One region of the Microbacterium sp. 2MCAF23 genome, then DNA from elsewhere that is predicted to be linked to it. Evidence: predicted binding sites of a transcription regulator. Region 1 holds the regulator's gene; each other region holds the start of a gene.
What was found. Region 1 encodes LexA, which represses DNA repair genes until DNA is damaged. Its sites were predicted from a motif close to TCGAACANNTGTTCGA; they were not measured.
Positions count from the first base shown of each region.

Region 2: the regulator LexA is predicted to act here: its motif matches at 2,427-2,442, upstream of AB4078_RS00510 (DUF222 domain-containing protein).
Region 3: the regulator LexA is predicted to act here: its motif matches at 2,203-2,218, upstream of recA (recombinase RecA).

Region 1 covers NZ_JBFRGY010000004.1:35,729-43,022, reverse strand. Annotated here, with positions in the region: gene AB4078_RS04865 (S9 family peptidase) at 1-571, opposite strand, end outside; gene AB4078_RS04860 (methylenetetrahydrofolate reductase) at 675-1,685, shown strand; gene metE (5-methyltetrahydropteroyltriglutamate--homocysteine S-methyltransferase) at 1,722-4,043, shown strand; gene lexA (transcriptional repressor LexA) at 4,164-4,850, opposite strand; gene AB4078_RS04845 (LysM peptidoglycan-binding domain-containing protein) at 5,173-5,529, shown strand; gene AB4078_RS04840 (histidinol-phosphate transaminase) at 5,630-6,715, shown strand; gene hisB (imidazoleglycerol-phosphate dehydratase HisB) at 6,712-7,294, shown strand, end outside.
Region 2 covers NZ_JBFRGY010000001.1:100,058-107,351, forward strand. Annotated here, with positions in the region: gene AB4078_RS00500 (flotillin domain-containing protein) at 1-860, opposite strand, end outside; gene AB4078_RS00505 (HNH endonuclease) at 1,058-1,561, opposite strand; gene AB4078_RS00510 (DUF222 domain-containing protein) at 1,703-2,395, opposite strand; gene AB4078_RS00515 (MarR family winged helix-turn-helix transcriptional regulator) at 2,524-2,952, opposite strand; gene AB4078_RS00520 (TetR/AcrR family transcriptional regulator) at 3,208-3,786, opposite strand; gene AB4078_RS00525 (CocE/NonD family hydrolase) at 3,979-5,640, shown strand; gene AB4078_RS00530 (DUF3237 domain-containing protein) at 5,637-6,104, shown strand; gene AB4078_RS00535 (ABC transporter substrate-binding protein) at 6,379-7,294, shown strand, end outside.
Region 3 covers NZ_JBFRGY010000003.1:129,250-136,543, forward strand. Annotated here, with positions in the region: gene AB4078_RS04020 (DNA translocase FtsK) at 1-338, shown strand, start outside; gene pgsA (CDP-diacylglycerol--glycerol-3-phosphate 3-phosphatidyltransferase) at 338-925, shown strand; gene AB4078_RS04030 (CinA family protein) at 925-1,464, shown strand; gene AB4078_RS04035 (helix-turn-helix domain-containing protein) at 1,606-1,914, shown strand; gene AB4078_RS04040 (DUF3046 domain-containing protein) at 1,919-2,143, shown strand; gene recA (recombinase RecA) at 2,416-3,468, shown strand; gene AB4078_RS04050 (regulatory protein RecX) at 3,497-4,327, shown strand; gene miaB (tRNA (N6-isopentenyl adenosine(37)-C2)-methylthiotransferase MiaB) at 4,426-5,979, shown strand; gene miaA (tRNA (adenosine(37)-N6)-dimethylallyltransferase MiaA) at 5,976-6,950, shown strand; gene AB4078_RS04065 (GNAT family acetyltransferase) at 6,947-7,294, shown strand, end outside.

The sequences.
Region 1 (7,294 bases):
TCTTGCGCTCGTCCCAGGCGACGAACGCGAGCCGCGCACCGTCGGGGGAGAGCGCCGGGTGCGCGAAGAAGCCGTTGCCGCTGAGGACCGTGGTGACGGCCGCGTCGTCCGCCGCGGATCCGTCCAGCGGGATCTCCACGATCGCGCGCTGGTGCGGGTCGGGGCGCAGGTCCTCGCGCACCGCGAACAGGCGGCCCTGCTGCACCAGGAGCCCTCCGTAGCGCGGCCCCGCCGCGGTCAGCGGCACAGGCGCCGTCGCGCCGAGATCCAGGCGGTGCACACGCTGGTCCTCGCCGTCGACGAAGAGCAGGGTTCCGTCCTCGGCCACCGTCCACGCGCCGCCGCCGTATTCGTGCACGCGCGAACGGGCGTTCCACGGCGCGCGCAGCACCTCGTGCACGGCGCCAGCGGCGTCCCGGTGCATCACACGCATCCGTCCGCGCTCCTGCGGCACCGACTCGCTCCACCAGATCCCGCCCGCGGCGTACCGGGCGCCGTCGATCTTCGTGCCGGCGACGGCGAGGCCGGCGGCGGACAGCGGAGAGGGCCAGGATCCGTGCGGAGTGCTCATGACCCGAGCCTAGAAGAGCGCGAGCCGACACATGGTGAAACACAGCATGCGTCGCATCGCGGCGCCGCCTAGCGTGGGGTGACCGCCCCGACCCTGGAGAGAGATGTCCTTCGACGCGCCGCCGTTCGCCCCCGCCGGGGTCGCTCAGCCGCGCGTGCCGCTCTCCTTCGAGCTGTATCCGCCGCGCACTACCGCCCCGATCGAGGCGCTGCACGAGACGATCCAGCAGCTGGCCACGGCCGCGCCGAGGTTCATCTCCGTGACCTACGGCGCCGGCGGGTCCGTCGGGGGACGTTCGCTCGACGTGCTGCGCTACATCCGCGAGCACACCTCGGTCGAGCCGCTCGCGCATCTCACCTGCGTCGGCAACACGTATGCCGGAGCCTCGCGGCTGATCCGGGAGTTCCTCGACGCCGGGATCCTCAGTTTCCTCGCCCTGCGCGGCGACCCGCCGCTCGACGAGAGCGAGCCGTTCCTCGGGGATCTGGAGAGCTCGGCGCAGCTCGTGCAGCTCATCGACCGGGCGCAGGCCGAGCGCGCGCCGTACCAGGAGCGACCGATCCCCGGCGTTCCGCGAGCCGTGCAGGTGACGCCGCGACGCAAGGTGAGCATCGCCGTGGCCGCCTACCCCAACGGGCATCCGCGTTCGACCTATCGCAACCAGGACATCGACGCGCTGCTGGCCAAGCAGGCCGCGGGGGCGACCCTCGCGATCACGCAGCTGTTCTTCCACCCCGACGACTACTTCGCGTTCGTGGAGCGCGCACGTCGCGCCGGGGTCACGATCCCGATCCTGCCGGGCATCATGCCGATCACCTCGCCCGCGCGCCTGCGCCGTGTGCTGGAGCTCAGCGGCGAGGAGCTTCCCGCCGAACTGTCCATCGCCCTCGAGGTCGAGCCGACGGCCGAGGGCCGCACCGAGATCGGCGTCGCGCATGCGGGGTCGCTCGTGCGAGAGCTGGTGGACGGCGGCGCGCCGGGCGTGCACCTGTACGCGTTCAACCAGCACCGCACCGTGCTGGATGTGCTCGAGGGGGCCGGCGTGCTGCCCGAGCGTAGCGCCGTCTCTCCGCAGGGCATCCCGCAGTTCGCAGATTCCCGCGGCGCGCACTAGGCCGCTTCCTTCCCCCTTCCGTCAGAGAGGACCGTCATGACCGCATTCCCCGAGGGCACCATCCTGGGCTACCCGCGCATCGGCCGCCGCCGTGAGCTCAAAAAGGCCGTCGAGGCGTTCTGGGCCGGACGGATCGATGAGGCCGAGCTCGAGCGCACCACCGCTGAGCTGCGCGCGACGACGCGCGAGCGCCTCGCCGAGCAGGGCCTGGGTCGCGCCGACTCGGCGATCCCCGAGTCCTTCTCGTACTACGACCAGGTGCTCGATGCCGCCGTCACCGTGGGCGCGATCCCCGCTCGTTTCGAAGACCTTCGGTCCGCCGACGGCACGATCGGCCTGCCGGCGTACTTCACCATCGCCCGCGGCGAGGGAGAGCGTGCGCCGCTCGAGATGACCAAGTGGTTCGACACGAACTACCACTACCTCGTACCCGAGATCGGACCGGACACCGCCTTCTCGCTCTCCAGCGGCCGCATCGTGCGTCAGGTGCAGGAAGCGGCGCAGGCCGGCTTCCGCACCCGCCCCGTGATCGTCGGCCCCGTCACCTTCCTCGCGCTCGCCAAGGCGGCTGACGAGGCCCCGGAGGGCTTCGACCCGCTGTCCCGCCTGGACGACCTGGTCCCGGTCTACGCCGAGCTGCTCGGTGCGCTCAAGGCCGCCGGTGCCGAGTGGGTGCAGCTGGACGAGCCCGCCCTGGTGAGCGAGTCGCTGCCGTCGTCCGTCGCCGAACTCGGCGCCGCCGCCTCGCGCGCCTACGCGGTTCTCGGCGGCCTCGCCGAGCGTCCGGCGATCTTCGTCGCCGCGCCCTACGCCGCGCTCGACGCGAACCTCGCCGTCCTCGCCGCGGCTCCGATCGAGGCCATCGGTCTCGACCTCGTGCGCGGCACCGTGCCCGCCGCTGTCCCGGGACTCGCCGACAAGGTTCTGGTCGGAGGCGTGATCGACGGGCACAACATCTGGCGGGGCGACCTGGCCGCAGCCTTCGACACGCTCGAGGCACTGCGCGACCTCGGTGCGGCCGGTGTGTCCGCGTCGACCTCCACGTCGCTGCAGCACGTGCCGCACGACGTCGAGGACGAGTCGAAGCTCGACGCCCGCCTGGTGAACTGGCTCGCCTTCGCCGACCAGAAGGTCGCGCAGGTCACCACCCTCGCGAAGGGTCTCTCCGAGGGTCGCGCCGCGATCGCCGTGGAGCTCGACGCCGCCTCCGCCGCTCTGACCGACCGGCTCGGCGCGCCCGGCGTGCGCGTGGACGCCGTCCGTGCCCGCACCGCCGCACTGACCGCCACGGACTTCGACCGCGGCGACTACGACGCCCGGGTGGCTGCGCAGTCGATCGCGCTCGATTTGCCCGCGCTTCCGCTCACCACGATCGGGTCCTTCCCGCAGACCGGCGAGATCCGCCGCGCCCGCGCGCAGTTCACCAAGGGCGAGATCACGGCGGATGAGTACGACGGCTTCCTCCGCGAGGAGATCGGCCGCGTCGTGACGCTGCAGGAGGAACTGGGCCTGGACGTGCTCGTGCACGGCGAGCCCGAGCGCAACGACATGGTGCAGTACTTCGCCGAGAACCTCGACGGCTTCGACGTCACCGAGAACGGCTGGGTGCAGTCCTACGGATCCCGTGCCACCCGCCCGTCGATCCTCTGGGGCGATGTCTCGCGGCCGGCCCCGATCACGGTCGAGTGGTCGCAGTACGCGCAGTCGCTCACGGCGAAGCCCATGAAGGGGATGCTGACGGGTCCGGTGACGATCCTGGCCTGGTCGTTCGTCCGCGACGACCAGCCGCTCGCCGAGACCGCCAACCAGGTGGCTCTTGCGCTGCGCGACGAGATCGCGGACCTGGAGGCCGCCGGCATCGGCGTCATCCAGGTCGACGAGCCGGCGCTGCGCGAGCTCCTGCCTCTCAAGAAGGCCGACCAGCCCGCGTACCTGGACTGGTCCGTCGCCTCCTTCCGCCTCTCCACCGCGGGCGCCGAGACGGCGACGCAGGTGCACACCCACCTCTGCTACTCGGAGTTCGGCGTCGTCATCGACGCGATCAAGGCGCTGGACGCCGACGTGACCTCGATCGAGGCCGCGCGCAGCCGCATGGAGGTCGTCACCGACATCGCTGCGTCGGGCTTCGACCACGGCATCGGACCGGGCGTTTACGACATCCACTCGCCGCGCGTCCCCGACGCGTCCGAGGTGGAGACGCTCCTGCGCCGTGCCGTCGAGGAGATCCCCACGCGGCAGCTCTGGGTCAACCCGGACTGCGGTCTGAAGACCCGCGGCTACGAGGAGACCAACGCCTCGCTGCGCAACATCGTCGAGGCCACGCGCCGCGTCCGCGAGGACGTGTCGGTCGCGGTCTGATCTTCCCGCACCGGGCGTCTTCGTCGAGGCCCCCTCGCAGCACCGAGGCCCCCTCCCAGATACGGGTCTGAGAGGGGGCCTCGGTACGCAGAAGGGGCTTCGACGTGGAAGGGGCGGGAATCAGACCGCGCGCAGCACCGCCACGACCTTGCCGAGCACCGTCGCATCGTCGCCGAGGATCGGTTCGAATGCGCTGTTGCGGGGGAGCAGCCACACGTGGCCATCGCGACGGCGGAACGTCTTCACCGTGGCTTCGCCGTCGAGCATCGCGGCGACGATCTCGCCGTTCTCCGCCGTGCCCTGAGAGCGCACGACGACCCAGTCGCCGTCGCAGATGGCCGCGTCGATCATCGACTCGCCAGAGACCTTCAGCATGAACAGATCGCCCTTGCCGACGAGCTGACGGGGGAGCGGGAAGATCTCCTCGACCTGCTGCTCGGCGGTGATCGGCACACCGGCGGCGATCCGGCCCACGAGGGGCACGAGTGCCGCGTCGCCGACGGACGGGGCCGTATCGGCGGGATTCTCGGTGGATGTGCCGGGAAGGTCGATCAGGACCTCCATGGCCCGGGTCTTGCCGGCATCGCGACGCAGATAGCCGCTGAGCTCGAGCTGGCCGAGCTGATGCGTCACGCTGCTGAGGGACTTGAGGCCGACGGCGTCGCCGATCTCGCGCATGCTCGGCGGGTAGCCGTGCCGCGCGATCGAGGTCTGGATGACCTCGAGGATCGCCATCTGCTTCGCACTGAGGCTCTTGCGGCGCCGTGTCCGCGGGGCCTCGGGGCCGGGGGTCGCACCGTCGCTCATGCCATCTCCTTCGTGTGCGTCGTGCCCTCGCGGATCGGTGGGATCGGCATGGATTCGCGGGCGGCGATTCGAATGTCGGTGGTCCGTGATGGGGTCTTCGTATCGAAACCGTATCCGAGATCGGACCGAAATCGATAGATCTGTTCGAGCGTGTCGGCAAGTTTTCGGAACCGATATTCGAAGAAGGCTTGACAGATGTTCGAACTCGAAAGTAGTTTCGGTACGTAGGTTCGCCTCTCCAGAGGCCCGGATTCGAAGATTCTCATCAGAGGATGCGCATCCGGGGAGAGGCGGACCGACACAGACACTGAGGAGAAGCACCATGAGCAGCATCACCTTCGCCGGTCAGGTACCCGCCACGCGACTGCGGATCACCGCACGCGGCCGGCGCGTGCTCGCGGCGCTGGTCGCGCTCCCGGTGGCCGGAACGATCGCGTTCGCGGCGCTGAGCAGCGGATCCGCGCTCGCCTCCGGGGAGCAGACGACGGGCAACACCTTCGCGACCGTCACGGTGCAGCCCGGCGACACCCTGTGGTCGATCGCGGGCGAGATCGCGCCGAATGCCGACCCGCGCGACGTGGTCGCCGAGATCTCGAAGCTGAACCTCGTCGACGGAGGTGTGATCGAGGTCGGACAGCACCTGGCGATCCCGGCACGGTACGGATCGACCGGGCGCTGATCCCGTACTTCGGCGTCGCTCAGCAACCGTACTTCGGCGTCGCTCAGCAACCGCGGTCATCTGTGCCACGCACCACAGCGCGGCCGCCTAGCATGGCAGGGTGACTGTCTCGCTCGACGATTTACCCCTTCGCGACGATCTCCGTGGGCTGCGGCCCTATGGCGCCCCGCAGGCTCCGCTGCCCGTGGCGCTGAACGTGAACGAGAACACGCATCCGGTGCCGGAGCAGGTCGCGAGCGACATCCTCGACGACATCGCCGTGGCGCTGCGTGACGTCAACCGCTATCCGGATCGTGAGTTCACAGAGCTCCGTGAGGCGTTCGCCGGCTACCTCGGCCATGACCTCACCGCCGCGAACATCTGGGCCGGTAACGGCTCGAACGAGGTGCTGCAGCACATCCTGCAGGCGTTCGCCGGTCCCGGTCGCACCGTGTTCGGGTTCGCCCCGACCTATTCCATGTACCCGCTGCTCACTCAGGGCACGGGGGCTTCCTGGATCGCCGGTACCCGCCACCCCGACTACGAGCTCACCGTCGACGAGGCGGTGGCACAGGTCGTGGAGCACGACCCCGACGTCATCCTGCTGTGCGCGCCGAACAACCCCACCGGCACTCCGCTCCGGCTCGACGTGATCGAGGCGGTGTACGAGGCGGCGCGCGGCATCGTGATCGTGGACGAGGCCTACCAGGAGTTCGCCCCGAAGGATTCGCCGTCGGCGCTGACGCTGCTGCAGGGACGTCCGCGGCTCGCCGTCTCCCGCACCATGAGCAAGGCCTTCGCCTTCGCCGGAGCGCGGGTCGGCTACCTCGCGGCGGATCCGGCATTCATCGACGCACTGCGTCTCGTGCGCCTGCCGTACCACCTGAGCGCCCTCACCCAGGCGGCGGCGGTCGCGGCCCTGCGCAATGCGCCGATCATGCTCGCGATGGTCGACGAGATCGTCGCGCAGCGCGATCGGATCTCGGCCACGCTCGAGGCCCTCGGCTACACGCCGCACCCGTCCTGGTCGAACTTCGTGCTGTTCGGCGGCGTCGCGGACCCGGCGGCAACGTGGCGCGCTCTGTATGACAAGGGCGTGTTGATCCGCGATGTCGGCATCCCGAACCACCTGCGCGTCACGGCCGGCACAGAGGCCGAGACCACCGCATTCCTGGACGCCCTCGCCTCGATAGGATCGGCCTCATGACCGCTGAGACCCCTGCTGCGGCCCGGACCGCGCGTCGCACCCGCTCCACGTCCGAGTCGACGATCGAGCTCGAGCTCAACCTCGACGGCACGGGTCAGAGCCACATCGACACCTCGGTCCCGTTCTTCGACCACCTGCTGACGGCGTTCGCGAAGCACTCGCTGACGGATCTTACGGTGCGCGCCTCGGGCGACATCCACATCGATGCGCACCACACGGTGGAGGACGTCGCGATCGTGCTCGGTCAGGCGATCCGCGAGGCGCTGGGCGACAAGAGCGGCATCTCCCGCTACGGCGACGCTCTCGTGCCCCTCGACGAAGCGCTCGTGCAGGCGGTCGTCGACATCTCGGGTCGGCCCTATCTCGTTCACGAGGGTGAGCCGGCGGGCTACGAGCACCACCTGATCGGCGGCCACTTCACGGGATCCCTCGTCCGTCACGTCTTCGAAGCGATCGCGTACAACGCGGCGCTCACCGTGCACGTGCGCGTGATCAGCGGTCGCGACCCGCACCACATCGCCGAAGCCGAGTTCAAGGCGTTCGCGCGCGCGTTCCGTCAGGCCAAGTCGCTGGACCCGC
Region 2 (7,294 bases), on a different contig from region 1:
ACCGCCTGCTCGGCCTGCGCGCGGGCGAGCTGCTCCGCCTGCTCCGCCTCGGCGCGCGCCCGGCCGACTCCGGCGGCGGCATTGGCGGTGTTGGTGTCGAGAGCGGTCTGCTCGACGAGGTTCGCCTCCTGGTTGGAGATGAGCTTCTGATTGATCGCGCGGTCGGCGTTCGTCTGCGCGATCTCGGCGGCCTGTCGCTTCGCCTGGATCTCCGGCGCGCCGAGCGACTGGATGTAGCCGACCTTGTCGGTGATGCCCTTGATCTGGAACGAGTCGAGAATCAGGCCCTGCTCGGCGAGCTCCTGCGAGACGTCGGCGGCGATCTGATCGGAGAACTTCTTGCGCTCGCGCATGAGCTCGACGACCGAGAGGGTCGCGACGATGCCGCGGAGGGCGCCCTCGAGCTGCTCGGTGGTGAACTGCTCGATGGCCTTGTCCTGAGAAGCGAAGCGCTCGGCGGCGCGGCGCACGAACAGGGGGTCAGATCCGATCTTCACGATCGCGACGCCATCGACGTTCAGCGTGACGCTGTCGAGCGACTGCGCCTCGGCGTTCAGCAGCACCTGGCGCGAACGCAGGGAGATGATCTCGTGGCGCTGCGTGATCGGGTTGACCAGCGACTTGCCGTTCACGATGACGGTGACCGGCGACTCGGACATCTCGGAGCTCGTGGATCCGTCGGGCAGCAGGGTGGCGCGCTGCACCTTCTGCTTGCGGCCCGAGATCACCAGCGCCTCATCGGCGCGGGCGACCTTGATCCAGCTGCGCGCGAGCAGCAGCACGACGAGAAGGACGATGACGACGCCGACGATCGCGGCCCCGATGATGATGAGCAACCCGACGAGGGCGGCGGGGTCCATATGCACTCCTGTGTGTGTTCTCCGGTCGCCCGTCAGGAGGGCGTCAGGAACGACTATGCCAGAAGCTATGAAGCAGCCGTGAGCGACGCTGCATCCTGCAGCCATGCGCGCACGAGGAACTCTGGGGCGTCAGGATCAGCCCCCGCCGCTGGCGAACACACGCCCCCGCCGTGGCACTCTGGCGTACCGCCCCGATCTCAGGCCGCGAGCTCGTACCGTGCTCTGCCCCCGAGCCGCGGCGTGCGGAGGGGATCGACGTGCAGGGGTGGGATGAACCAGACCCGACTGCGCCTGCCCTTGCCCTCGATCCGGATCTCCCAGGCGTTGTCGTGTATGCGATGGTGGCAGCTCTCGCAGAGCAGGATCCCGTTCTCGAGGTTCGTAGGCCCGGCGTCGCGTCTCCACCAGCGGATGTGATGAGCGCGGGTCATCGACGGCGGCAGTCCGCACATCGCACAGCCGCCGTCGCGTTCGGCGAGGGCGAGGCGCTGCGCGGTGGTGAAGAACCGCAGCCGGCGTCCGTAGTCGAGGATCTCGCTGTCTGTACCGAGCACGCAGGGGATGACGCCGCCGCTGGCGGCGAGCTGCCGGGCGGCGCCGATGCTGAGCGGGAGGTCGGATCCGTCGATCGTGGCGTATCCGGTGCCGTCGGCGAGGTCCTTCAGGTCGACGCGCACCACCACGGTCCAGAGCTGGCGCATCGTTCTCGCAGCCGAGGGCGTGCGCGCAAAGCTCGCTGAGCGCCTCGGCGCGCAGCGCGGCGACGGAACGATGGTCGGCATCGGGTGCGTCCGGGTCGAGCTGGTTCTTCTGCGCGGCGAACAGCGCCGACACGTATCCGTTCACCGCAGCGACGATGGGGGCGCCGTGCGCGGCGTCGAAGTCGCCGTCGAGATGGATGTGCCCGTCGCACTCGTAGATGGAAGCGACTGGCGGTCGCGCTGATCCTGCTCTCGCGGGGCGACCCCGTCCGGATCCAGCCACGCCTCGGCGCGGGTCACCAGCCGACGCACGTCGTCGTGCGACAGGCCCGCCGCCTTGTCCACCAGCAGCCGCTCGGCCTCGGCGGTCCGCGCCGCGCCGATCTTCAGGCGTACCCGGTCGAGCAGAGCGATGATCACTGCGGCCGCCTGAGCGCTCAGCGCGCCTGAGGAGAGGGCTCGCTGAGCCGCCGGATACTTCGCCGGCACGGGCTCCCCGATCAGGTTGGTGCGCGGGGCCGTGGCCTCGCCGACCTTGACCAGCCGCGACGCGTCGCCGGCGGTAGCACCCGTCGTTGTGGCGATCAGCTGCGCGGCGTTGCGGAATCCTTGCTCCTTCGCGAGCGAGTCCGCTCCCAGTTCGGTGCGGGACTCGTGTGCCACGCAGGCGGCGACCTCGGCGATCATCGCTCCGGACCGGCGATGCAGGAGCCCGAGCGCCTCCGTCGCGGCCATCAGCTGCGTGCGGGAGAGCTCACCCGCGTCGCCGGCTCCGCCCCACACCTCATCGAGACGCTGCAGCGCCTCATGCAGGGGATGGAGATGTCCGGTCATGCCCCGATTCTACGCCGCACGTCCTCGACATTCAAACATATCTACGAAAGTTGTGGAGAACTTTCCTAGAATGACAACTGTGACGGAACGAAGGCGATCGACGGCGACTTTCATAGATCCGTCCGTATTCATCGTCGGCGCAGCTTCTCCGCCAGCGTCGTCAGCGTGCGCAGTTCCTCGTCGTCCAGGGTCGACATGCGCTCGGCGATCGAACGGCCGTGCGCGGTGGCCAGCTGGCGGAAGGCGCGCCTTCCCGTCTCGGTCGCGTGCACGAGGGATCCGCGTCCGTCCTCCGGATCCGGGCACTTCTCGAGCAGTCCGCGGGCGACCATCCGATCGACGAGTCGCGAGACACTGGGCTGGCTGATCAGCATGTTCGCCGTGACCTCGCGCAGGCGTGCCGTGTGCGACGCGCAGCGGGTGACGGTGAGCAGCACGTCGTATTCGGCCGCCGAGAGCTCGGCGCCCTCGAAGTCGGTCGACATCTCGGTGAAGATCTCGTGCTGGGCGCGGAAGAGGGTCTCCCACGCGGCCAGGGCCAGCTTCCGGTCGCTCATCGCCTCAGGATATCCGCCGGCGGGGACGTCGGGCGCGAGCGCAGTAAAGGCCGGTCGGAGAGGCTTCCGACCGGCCTTTGTCCCTTGCACCAAGAGTGTCCTGCAATCACATGCGATGAGAGCCACAGCAAACTTTCACCGTGCGATCAATCTATAACGGCGGGGTAACGAATGCAACGGTTTGGTCACGGTCTGGGTGGATTCATAAGAACGGATTCGATGTATTCGGCCTTGCTGGCGGATGCTCCCCGGCGCTCACATGACGAGGAGTGTCGCCACGAGGACTTCGACTGCCGATCGAACCCGCATCGTTCGTCCGGCGTCCGGGTCGAAGTCGCCCATGAAGACGTTTCCGAGCGCAGCGGAAAGCGTCCCATCGGCCACGGACGCGCGGCGGTCGGGCCCGGCATCTGGAAACTCCTCCGCAGCGAGGTCCGAAAGTTGCTGACGAGTCCGCGCATACGCTTCGGAGAGGATCTCAGCGATTGCTGGTTGCTTCCGTGACAGCTCGACGAAGCCGAGGACGATAGCGTTCTCCGCGTCGGATCTTGTGAATTCTTCGCCGAATAGGAAGTCAAGGGCGCCGCGAAAAGTCGCGACTGTTCGCGGGAGGATCGTGGGCTGCCCGTCCTCGTCGCTGAACACATGCCTCGCGGTCTCTGCGAGCAGCTGGTCTCGGTTGCCGACGAAATGGCGTACGTGCCCTCGAGACATCCCGGCGGCCTCCGCGATGCGGTCCAGCGAAGCGCCGGCAACGCCGTGCTGTGCCAGTGCCTGCATCGTCGCTTCGATGATCTGGTCGCGGCGCTCGGCGGCGACGGTCGGACGTGCCATGCGGGTCCTTTCGCCTTCGGGAGATCGACCTTCGCAGAATATCCCTATGATTCCGATGTTTCTAGTCTAGTCGGACTTGACTAAGTTAGATTTCGCTCATATCGTCACTCTCACAGCCCGCGCATCGCTCCGGACGACCCACCCGAAGGCTGCATGCCGACGTCCGCAACCGCTTCGTCCCGAAGGAGAGACATGGTTCGTTTCACTCGCATCGCACCGGCACCGGTGAGCCCGCTCGCTCGACCGGAGCAGGTGAGCATGCGTGATGGCGTTCGGCTCGCGACCGATGTGTACGTCCCAGGCGGCGACGCGGTGCCGGGTGATGCGATCCTGATCCGTCTGCCTTACGACAAGAGCGGTGACTACGCGTTCATCCACCTCGTGGCCGAGTACTTCATGGCGCACGGCTACCGTGTCGTCGCACAGGATGTCCGGGGCAAGTTCCGTTCCGAAGGTGAGGCGCTGCTGTTCGTCAACGAGGTGCGTGACGGGGAGGACACTCTCGACTGGATCGTGCGTCAGCCGTGGTCCAATGGTCGTGTTGCGATGTGGGGTGACAGCTACTACGGCTACACCCAGTGGGCGGCAGCCGCGAGCGGTCACCCGGCACTCAAGGCCATCGCGCCCCGAGTGACGGGCACGCTGCTCGGCGAGCCGGTGCGCCGACGAGCCGACGAACGCGCCGGTGGTGTGGAGTGGGCCGTGACGTACCTGTATCCCGTGAGCCATTTCCACGGGAACGACACGTATCTGTGGGAGCCTGACTGGAGTCGGCGTGAATTCGCGACGCAGGTCGAGCAGTTCCTCACAGAGGTGGGCGAGCGCTCGATCTCGTATGACCAGTGGTATCCCCGGCCCGTGCTCCTGCCACGCTTCCCCCAGGGCACCCCGTTCGCCGCACGTTCCGTTCCGGTTCTGCACACGATCGGCTGGTGGGACAACTGTGCGCCGTTGAGCTGGGCCGACGTCGCCGAGGTCGAGAAGCACCCGGCCTGGGCCGCACACCACCATCTCCGGATCGAGTCCATCGACCATGAGGGACACGAGCTGCTCGAGCCCGACAGCGATCGAGTCTCGGAGCGCAGCGAGGATCAGGTGCGTGCACTGCTGCCGCGCACGCTGGATCCCGCCCTGGCGTTCTTCGAGATCTACGTACGCGGCAATGGGGACATCGCTTCGATCCCACGAGTGAGCTGGAACCTTGCCGGAACACACGAGCAACGAGTCAGCGACACCTGGCCGCCGCAAGGCGTCCGCGAAACCGCGCTGGTCGCCATCGCAGACGGCACTCTGCGGATCGCGGCGAACGTGGACGAGCCGCCGAGCACCAAGACGTGGATCCACGACCCCGCCGACCTGGTGCCGTCCAGCGCGGAAGACGCGTTCTCGTTCTTGCGGGAGCTGCCCGACGAGGCACCGATCGGTGACCGTGACGACGTGATCGTCTTCACATCAGACCCCGTCACGCAAGACGTCGACCTTGTCGGGCCGGTCACGGCTCGGGCCCGGGTGTCTTCGGATGGTCCCGTCATGGATCTGTTCCTCCGGCTCCTGGACCTCCGGCCCGACGGCTCTGCCCTGCGGATCGCGCGGGGGCAGCGGCAGCTGCAGCAGGCCTACGACCCAGGGGATCTCGAGATCGACCTGGGACAGGCTGGCTACCGACTCCGCGCCGGGCATCGCCTCCGGCTGCACGTATCCAGCAGCGACTACCCGGAGTTCATCCCCCAGACCGGCACCGGAGGCGACCCGTGGCAGGGCGGCGCGACCGCGCGCAACCTGCAGACGGTCTTCCTCGGTGGGCCTGACGGCCTTCGCCTCACCGTCTCGATCCTGCAAGGAGAGCTCGCATGACCCCGAACCCCGAGCACCCGCCACAGACGACCGAGCGTGACCCCCTGCGGGAACCGCTGCTGGAGTTCGCCTTCGAGATCCGCGTCGACGTCGCGGCCGACCTGCACGTGGGCCGCGGCGCGAACGAGCGGCTCGCTTTCACGCCGATCACCGGGGGCACCGTGGACGGCCCGCTGCTGCGCGGCGAGGTCCTCGCCGGCGGCGGAGACTGGTCCGTCCAGCGCGACGATACGTTCCAGCTCGAGGCGCGGTATCTTCTCCGCACCGACGACGGCGCGACAATCGACATCCTGAACCGCGGCTACTACCGGGAGACCGAGAACCCAGACAGCCCGTACTTCCGCACCGCGCCCGTGTTCCAGACCGACGCTCCCGCACATCGCTGGCTCGCCGAGCACCAGTTCCTCGGCCTCGCTCGGGACGAAGACCAGCAGATCCGCATCAGGGTCTTCGTCGTCCGCTGACTCCCCTCTGCCCGAACACTGCAAACACCACCCTGCGCAGCGAAGCGCAACCCGCGGGCGGCCGATGACGACCGCCCGAAGACCCGAGAGGCCCCGAACCATGCAGCGCACCCCATCCGCACGTAGCGTGCGGCTCGCCACGGCAGTCATGATGACCGCCGCCACCTTGCTCGTCATCACCGCTTGCGCGCCGCGAACGGCGAATGGCGATTCGAGCACTCCGCCTGTCGGCGCGGACACGCTCGTCTCGTCCCTTCCCGCAGCGACGAAATCCGTGAACAAGGTGACGTGGGCCGTCGTTGAGGGCGAGCCTGCGACGCTCGACCCCGCATCGTCGGCGAATGTGATCACCCCGAACCTCTGCGACAACCTGCTGAAGCTCAACCCTGACTTCTCGATCTCCGCCGGGGTCGCTGAGAAGGCCGATTGGGCAGATCCCGTCACCTTCGAGATCAAGGTCCGCTCCGGCGTCACCTTCTGGGACGGCACCCCGGTGACCGCCGCCGATGTGGCCTACAGTCTCGAACGAAACCGCAACCCGAAGTCGCAGTGGTATGCGTCCTTCGCACTGATCCAGAACATCGAAGTCGCCGGTGACGACACCGTGCGCGTGCACTTCAGCGCTCCCGACACGACGTTCCGTGACGCGCTCAGCGGTGCTGGCGGCGCTGTCATGAGCAAGGCTTTCGGTGACAAGGCAGGGGACGCGCTCGGCACCTCCGGCACCGGCCTGATGTGCAGTGGCCCGTACGAGCTCGGCACCTGGAAACCCGGCTCCGAGATCGACGTGATCGCGAACACGCACTATTGGGACGGTGCAGCGAAAACGAAGAACATCTCGTTCGTGTTCGTCACCGACGGCTCCACCCTGACCACCGCGCTCACCGGCGGCGAGATCGATGGTGCGTTCAACGTCCCGCCGGGATCGCGCGACGCGCTCAGCGGAAAGGGCGCTGGCCGCCTCGTTGTCGGACCTTCGACCGCGTCGTACAGTTTCGGGCCCGCCTCGTCCACCAGCGCCGCGGCCAACCCGAAGATCCGGCAGGCTCTCAGCCTCGCGATCGACCGGAAGGACTACATCCACACCGTCGTCCAGGGCTACGGCTACCCCCAGAAGACGATCGTGCCCCCTTTCGTCTGGGCCAACATGGACGCGAAAGATATCTACCAGAAGGCCTACGACGCGCTCC
Region 3 (7,294 bases), on a different contig from region 1:
AGGCGGGGCGGCTCATGGACCTGCTCGAATCCCGTGAGATCGTCGGCCCTTCCGAGGGGTCCAAAGCCCGTGACGTCCTGGTCACCACCGAGCAGCTGCCCGGGGTGCTGGCCAAGCTGCGCGGCGAGGATCCGCCCTCCGCGCACGCGGCTCCGACCGCCGCCGCGCCCATGCCTGCGGCTGGGGTGCCGCCGCGTCCCGCCGCTCCGGCGCCCGCGGTGTCCTACGGCTCCGATGACCGCTACGGCGAGGATCCGCTCGAGGCGCAGTACCGCGGGCTTCCTGAGGTCGAGGCGGAGACCGATGAGGACGCCTGGGGTCTGACGGGGCGCGACTGATGGCGATCCCGCGGCAGCTGCCGAACGCGATCACCGTCGCGCGCATCCCTCTCGCCGTCGTCTTCTTCGTGCTCCTGCTGCTCGGCGGGACGAATGGAATCACGCAGCCCGTGCTGCGGTGGGTCGCGGCGGGGCTGTTCATCCTGGCGATCTCGACCGACTGGGTGGACGGCTACCTCGCCCGCAGATACGACCTGGTCAGCGATTTCGGCAAGCTCTGGGATCCGATCGCCGACAAGCTGCTCACCGGAGCGGGCTTCATCGGTCTCGCGATCCTCGGCGAGGTGTGGTGGTGGCTGGTGCTCGTCATCCTGGTGCGGGAGTGGGGCATCACCGTGCACCGCTTCATGATCGTCAAGGAGCACGTCGTCGCCGCCGCATGGATGGGCAAGATCAAGACGACGGTGCAGGCCGTCGCGCTGTCCTGGGCGCTGCTGCCGCTGCATGTCTGGATCGGACTGCCGGCGTGGTCGATCACGACCACCGTGCTGATGGTGATCGCGCTCATCCTGACGATCCTGAGCGGCATCGACTACGTCGTGGCGCAGGTGCGCGGATCGCGCACGGACCGGGGCTCGGTGTCCTGATGTCCGATGCGACGGGTCGCGCCGCGGCCGCCGTGCTCGATGCGCTGCGTGAGCGCGGGATGACGCTGGCCGTCGCCGAGTCGCTCACCGGCGGGGCTCTGTCCGCGGCGCTCGTGGCGACCCCGGGAGCATCGGACGCGCTCAACGGCGCGGTCGTCGCCTACGCCACGCCGATCAAGTCCTCCGTGCTGGGAGTGGATCCGGTCCTGCTCGCCGCACACGGTCCCGTGGATCCGGAGGTGGCTCAGCAGATGGCGGCAGGCGTCCGCACCGCATTGGCCGTGGATGGGCGCGCAGCGGACGTGGGCGTCTCGACGACCGGTGTCGCCGGGCCCACGCCGCAGGGCGGCAAGCCGGTCGGTACGGTGCACGTCGGAGTGAGTGTCGGGGAGCGTGCGACCAGCCGGGCGTTCCGTTTCGGGGGAGATCGATCCGCGATCCGCGCGGCCGCGGTGCAGGCGGCTCTGGAACTGCTCCTCGACGTGGTGACCGGGACGGGAATCGATGCCGCCGCGCCCGGTCGGGATGACCGGGAATAGAGTGCTTCTCGACGAAGTTGAGTCGAGTGTGCTCACATTCAACGCACAGAACGAAACAGTAGTGTCGAACCTGACAGGTCGGGTTAGACTGACCATCCGGTCCGGCGCTTGGGGCCGGGCGATGGGGGAGAGGAGGTCCCGATGATTCTCGTACGACAGGAGATCGGTGACGTGCTGCGGGACTTCCGTCTGCAGAAGGGGCGCACGCTCCGCCAGGTCGCGGGCAAGGCGTCCGTCGCGCTCGGATACCTCAGCGAGGTCGAGCGCGGACAGAAGGAGGCCTCCAGCGAGATCCTCGCCTCGGTGGCCGAAGCGCTCGACGTGCCCATCTCCACCATCATGCGCGAGGTCGGCGACAGGATCGCCGAGCTCGAGGGCCTGCAGGTCATCCCCGACGTCGTCCCCGACGAACTGGTGGCCTCGGTCGAGTCCGAGCTGTCGCTGCGCTGACGGGATGCGACGCAGCGAGTTCCTCCGGGCGGTCGATGCCGAGTTCGGATCCCGTGGCGGCGCCCTCGTCGAGGACCTCGTGCTGAGGGCCGTCGGCGGTCGTACCGCCGCTCAGGCTCTGGAAGCCGGCGCCCCCCCGCGGGATGTGTGGCTGGCGCTGTGCGCGGAGATGGACGTGCCTGAATCGCGCCGATACGGCGCGGGTCGGCTCGAGCCCCGGCGGCGCTGACTCCGGTCGGATCCGGCCGCGTGGTGTTCGATCCATTCCTCGTTCTCCTCGGCGTGTCGTCGAAGACATGTTCGAGATGCGCGTATCGTCCTGCACAGATGATCTCGTGAGCAGGTTCTGCACGGTTCCCGCGGACTCCGACTGAATGTCGGTGGCTCCTCCTAGCGTGTTGGACATGACCACGAGGTCATACGCCTTGTCGGAGAGCTCGCCCCACCCGGGGCGGCCGCGACAGCCTACAGGCGGCAGTTCACGACACGAAGGAGCACCCCATGCCCTCTCCCGCAGACCGCGAGAAGTCCCTCGAGACCGCCCTCGCCCAGATCGACAAGCAGTTCGGAAAGGGCTCGGTCATGCGGCTGGGCAGCGATGAGCGCGCTCCCGTGGCGGTCATCCCCACCGGATCCATCGCGCTCGACGTCGCGCTCGGCGTCGGCGGACTGCCGAGGGGGCGCATCGTCGAGATCTACGGCCCGGAGTCCTCGGGTAAGACCACGCTGACCCTGCACGCGATCGCCAACGCCCAGCGTGCCGGCGGCATCGCCGCTTTCGTGGACGCGGAGCACGCCCTCGACCCCGAGTACGCCAAGAAGCTCGGCGTCGACATCGACGCGCTGCTCGTCTCCCAGCCCGACACCGGTGAGCAGGCGCTCGAGATCGCGGACATGCTGGTGCGCTCGGGGGCCATCGATCTCATCGTCATCGACTCCGTGGCCGCTCTCGTGCCGCGTGCGGAGATCGAGGGCGAGATGGGCGACTCGCACGTCGGCCTGCAGGCGCGACTGATGTCCCAGGCGCTGCGCAAGCTCACGGGTGGCCTGAACCAGACCAACACCACGATGATCTTCATCAACCAGCTGCGCGAGAAGATCGGCGTGTTCTTCGGCTCGCCGGAGACCACCGCGGGCGGCAAGGCGCTGAAGTTCTACGCATCGGTCCGTCTCGACATCCGCCGCATCGAGACGCTGAAGGACGGCACCGAGGCGGTCGGAAACCGCACCAGGGTCAAGGTCGTGAAGAACAAGATGGCCCCGCCGTTCAAGCAGGCCGAGTTCGACATCCTCTACGGCGTCGGCATCTCCCGCGAGGGCAGCCTGATCGACTTCGGCGTGGACCACGGCATCGTGAAGAAGTCCGGCGCCTGGTACACCTACGACGGCGACCAGCTCGGCCAGGGCAAGGAGAACGCTCGCAACTTCCTGCTCAAGAACCCCGACATCGCCGAGACGATCGAGACGCAGATCAAGCAGAAGCTGGGCATCGGTGGTGCAGCGGCCGCTGCTCCGACGGCGTCCGACGAGCTGGCGCAGCGGCGTCCGGCCTGACCGCGAAGCTCGGCGACCGGGGTGATCCGTGAGCGATGAGAGGGGCGGGGCATCGTCCGAGGACGAGCGCCTCGCCCCCGTGATCCCGTTGTTCGGTGGGCGCGGTGCGGGGGCCGACGGAGCACGCCCGCGCCCGGCGAGCTCGACACCCGCCACTCCGCCCACGGCGGCGGAGTGGCGGTCGACCTGGGCGGAGGAATCCGCGGCGGAGCGTCGGGGGCCGAGCTCCCGGCATCCGGCCGCCGCGGCTCTGGCTCCAGGAGAGGCGAGGGCGTCCGAGCGCGCGGCGTTCTCGCCCGACCGACGAGGATTGCGTGCCGTCGGTCGGCACAGCACGGGGGACGCTTCGACCCCGAACGATCCGATCCCCGACGCGAGTGAGCTGCTGGTGCGCAAGCTCCGCTCCAAGCAGCTCTCCAGCAGGGAAGCGCGAGACGTGCTACGAGAGAACGGCGTCCCGGCCGACGAGCGCGAGTTCCTGGTCGAGCAGTTCGAGCAGCGCGGGTATCTCGATGACGCGTCCCTGGCCGAGCTCCTCGTGACCTCGGGGTCTGAGCGCAAGGGACAGGGACGCGTGGCGATCGCCCGCACGCTCAGTCAGCGCGGCATTCCGAGGGAGATCGCCGACGAGGCGCTGTCCGTCCTGGACGACGATGACGCCGAGCGGGCGCTCGACTACGCGCGGTCAAAGGTGGCGGGGCTGCGTCGCTACGACGAGGAGACCGCCGTCCGCCGGCTCGTCGGGCAGCTGTCCCGTCGCGGGTACGGCGGGAGCGTGGCATTGACGGCGGCGCGCACGGCCTGGCGTGAGACGCAGCGCGGTTCGGGCGTCGGGCGGGTGCGGTTCGAAGAGAGCTGAGCCCGGCGGCCGAGCCCCGGGTACGGTGTCGACGCGGGAATCTCCGCGCCGAACGGCGGGGCTCGTTCCCGCCAGGCGAAAGTAGAATGGCAGGCACTATGACCATTCCCCTCTCAGAGCCCACGCTCATCGCGCCCTCCGCCGCGGCGCTCGATGAGGCCGGGCAGCGGCGCACCTATGAGGTGCGCACCTTCGGATGCCAGATGAACGTGCACGACTCCGAGCGTCTGTCGGGCTCGCTGGAGAGTGCCGGCTACGTCCGCGCCGCCGTCGACGACGAGGCGGACATCGTCATCATCAACACCTGCGCGGTGCGCGACAACGCCGCGGGCAAGCTCTATGGCACGCTGGGGCATCTGAAGAGCCGCAAGGACAAGCACGCCGGCATGCAGATCGCCGTCGGCGGCTGCCTGGCGCAGATGGACAAGCAGGCCGTGCTCGACAAGGCGCCCTGGGTCGACGTGGTCTTCGGCACCCACAACATGGGGTCCCTTCCGGGGCTGCTGGAGCGCGCTCGCCACAACGGCGAGGCCGAGCTCGAGATCCTCGAGGCGCTCGAGGTCTTCCCGTCCACGCTGCCGACCCGCCGTGATTCGGCACACAGCGGCTGGGTGTCGATCTCGGTGGGGTGCAACAACACCTGCACCTTCTGCATCGTGCCCAGTCTGCGTGGCAAGGAGAAGGACCGCCGCCCCGGCGACATCCTCAACGAGATCCGCCTGCTCGTCGAGGACGGCGCGATCGAGATCACCCTACTCGGGCAGAACGTGAACTCCTACGGCGTCGAGTTCGGCGACCGCGAGGCGTTCGGCAAACTGCTGCGCGCCGCCGGCGAGATCGAGGGCCTGGAGCGGATCCGCTTCACCAGTCCGCACCCGGCCGCCTTCACCGACGACGTGATCGACGCGATGGCGGAGACGCCGAGCGTCATGCCGCAGCTGCACATGCCGCTGCAGTCCGGCAGCGACCGCATTCTGCGCGCGATGCGCCGTTCCTACCGCAGCGAGAAGTTCCTCGGCATCCTCGACCGCGTCCGCGCCAAGATCCCGAACGCCGCGATCACGACCGACATCATCGTCGGCTTCCCCGGCGAGACCGAGGAGGACTTCGAGGACACGATGCGCGTGGTGGAGCAGGCCCGCTTCGCGAGCGCCTTCACCTTCCAGTACTCGATCCGCGAGGGCACGCCTGCCGCCACCATGGCGGATCAGATCCCCAAGGAGGTCGTGCAGGCGCGATACGACCGCCTCATCGCGCTGCAGGAGCGCATCTCGCTGGAGGAGAACCAGAAGCAGCTCGGCCGCGAGGTCGAGGTCGTGGTCTCCGTGGGCGAGGGCAAGAAGGATGCAGAGACGCACCGGCTCACCGGCCGTGCGCAGGACAACCGCCTGGTGCACTTCGAACTGCCGGAGGGCTCGGAGCGCCCGCGTCCGGGCGACGTCGTGACCGTGACGATCACGCACGCGGCACCCTTTCATCTGCTCGCGGATGCGGTCGACGGCGCGCCGTTGCGGATCCGCCGCACGCGCGGCGGCGATGCCTGGGACCGCACGCAGTCGGAGTCGTGCGCGGTGCCGGCCGCGCCCGCAGCCGCCGGCGGGGCGCCGCGTGCGGTATCGCTGGGGCTGCCGACGCTCCGCGCCGGAGTGTGAACGCACCGGGCGGAGTGTCGGTCCCTGAGCCGGGCGAAGAGTCCGCCGACAGCGCTCCACGTCTGTGGGCGATCGTGGGTGCGACCGGCACGGGTAAGAGCGACCTGTCGCTGGACCTCGCACACGCGCTGGCGGCGTGCGGACGGCGCGCGGAGATCGTCAACGCCGACGCGATGCAGCTCTACCGCGGTATGGACATCGGCACCGCAAAGCTCCCGGTCAGCGAGCGGCGGGGGATCCCGCATCACCTCTTCGACGTGCTCGAGGTCACCGAGGACGCGGCGGTGGCCTGGTATCAACCGCATGCGCGCAGCGCGATCGAACAGATCCATTCCGGCGGCGCGGATGCGATCCTCGTCGGCGGATCGGGTCTCTACGTCTCCAGCGTGCTGTACGACTTCCGCTTCCCGCCGCGGGATGACGCGCTGCGTGCGCGCCTCGAGGCGGAACTGGACCAGGACGGTCCTGGCCCGCTGCTCGCGCGGCTGCAGCAGCAGGATCCGGCGACCGCCGCACGGATCGATCCGAAGAACGGCCGCCGCATCGTGCGGGCGCTCGAGGTGCTCGCACAGGGCGAGCGCACCCACGGCGCCGCGCTGCCCGAGCAGCCGCTGCTGTGGCGTCCGCGCACGCGCGTGCTGGCGCTGGGCGTCGAGCGGGTATCGCTGGTCGAGCGCCTGGACCGCCGTGTGGAGCGGATGTGGGAGCAGGGCATGCTGGCCGAGGTGGAGCGCCTGCGAGGCGACGGGCTCGAGCAGGGCACGACGGCACGGCGTGCGATCGGCTACGCGCAGGCGCTGGCCCAGCTGGCCGGCGTGCTCACGCAGGACGAGGCGATCGCCGAGACCCAGGCGCTGACCCGTCGGTACGCGCGGCGCCAGGTGTCCTGGTTCCGGCGATACGCCGAGGCGGAGTGGGTCGACGCGCTCGCGCCGATCGACGTGCAGGCCATCGTGGAGGAACGAGCATGACCATCGGGTTCACGATCAGGACCTTCGACCGGCGCGACACCGATGCTGTCGTCGCCCTCTGGGAGGACGCGGGGCTGACCCGCCCGTGGAACGACCCCCGCGCCGACATCGAGCGCAAGCTCGCAGTGCAGCCCGAACTCTTCCTCGTCGCCGAGGAACCAGTCGCGGACGGTGCTGGAACGGGCCCGGATGACACCAGACGGATCGTCGGATCCGTGATGGCGGGCTACGACGGGCACCGCGGCTGGCTGTACTACCTCGCCAGCGTCTCGGACCGGCGCGGTGCCGGCATCGGGCGCGCGCTCGTCGCCGAGGCCGAGCGGCTCCTGCTCGCCATGGGGTGC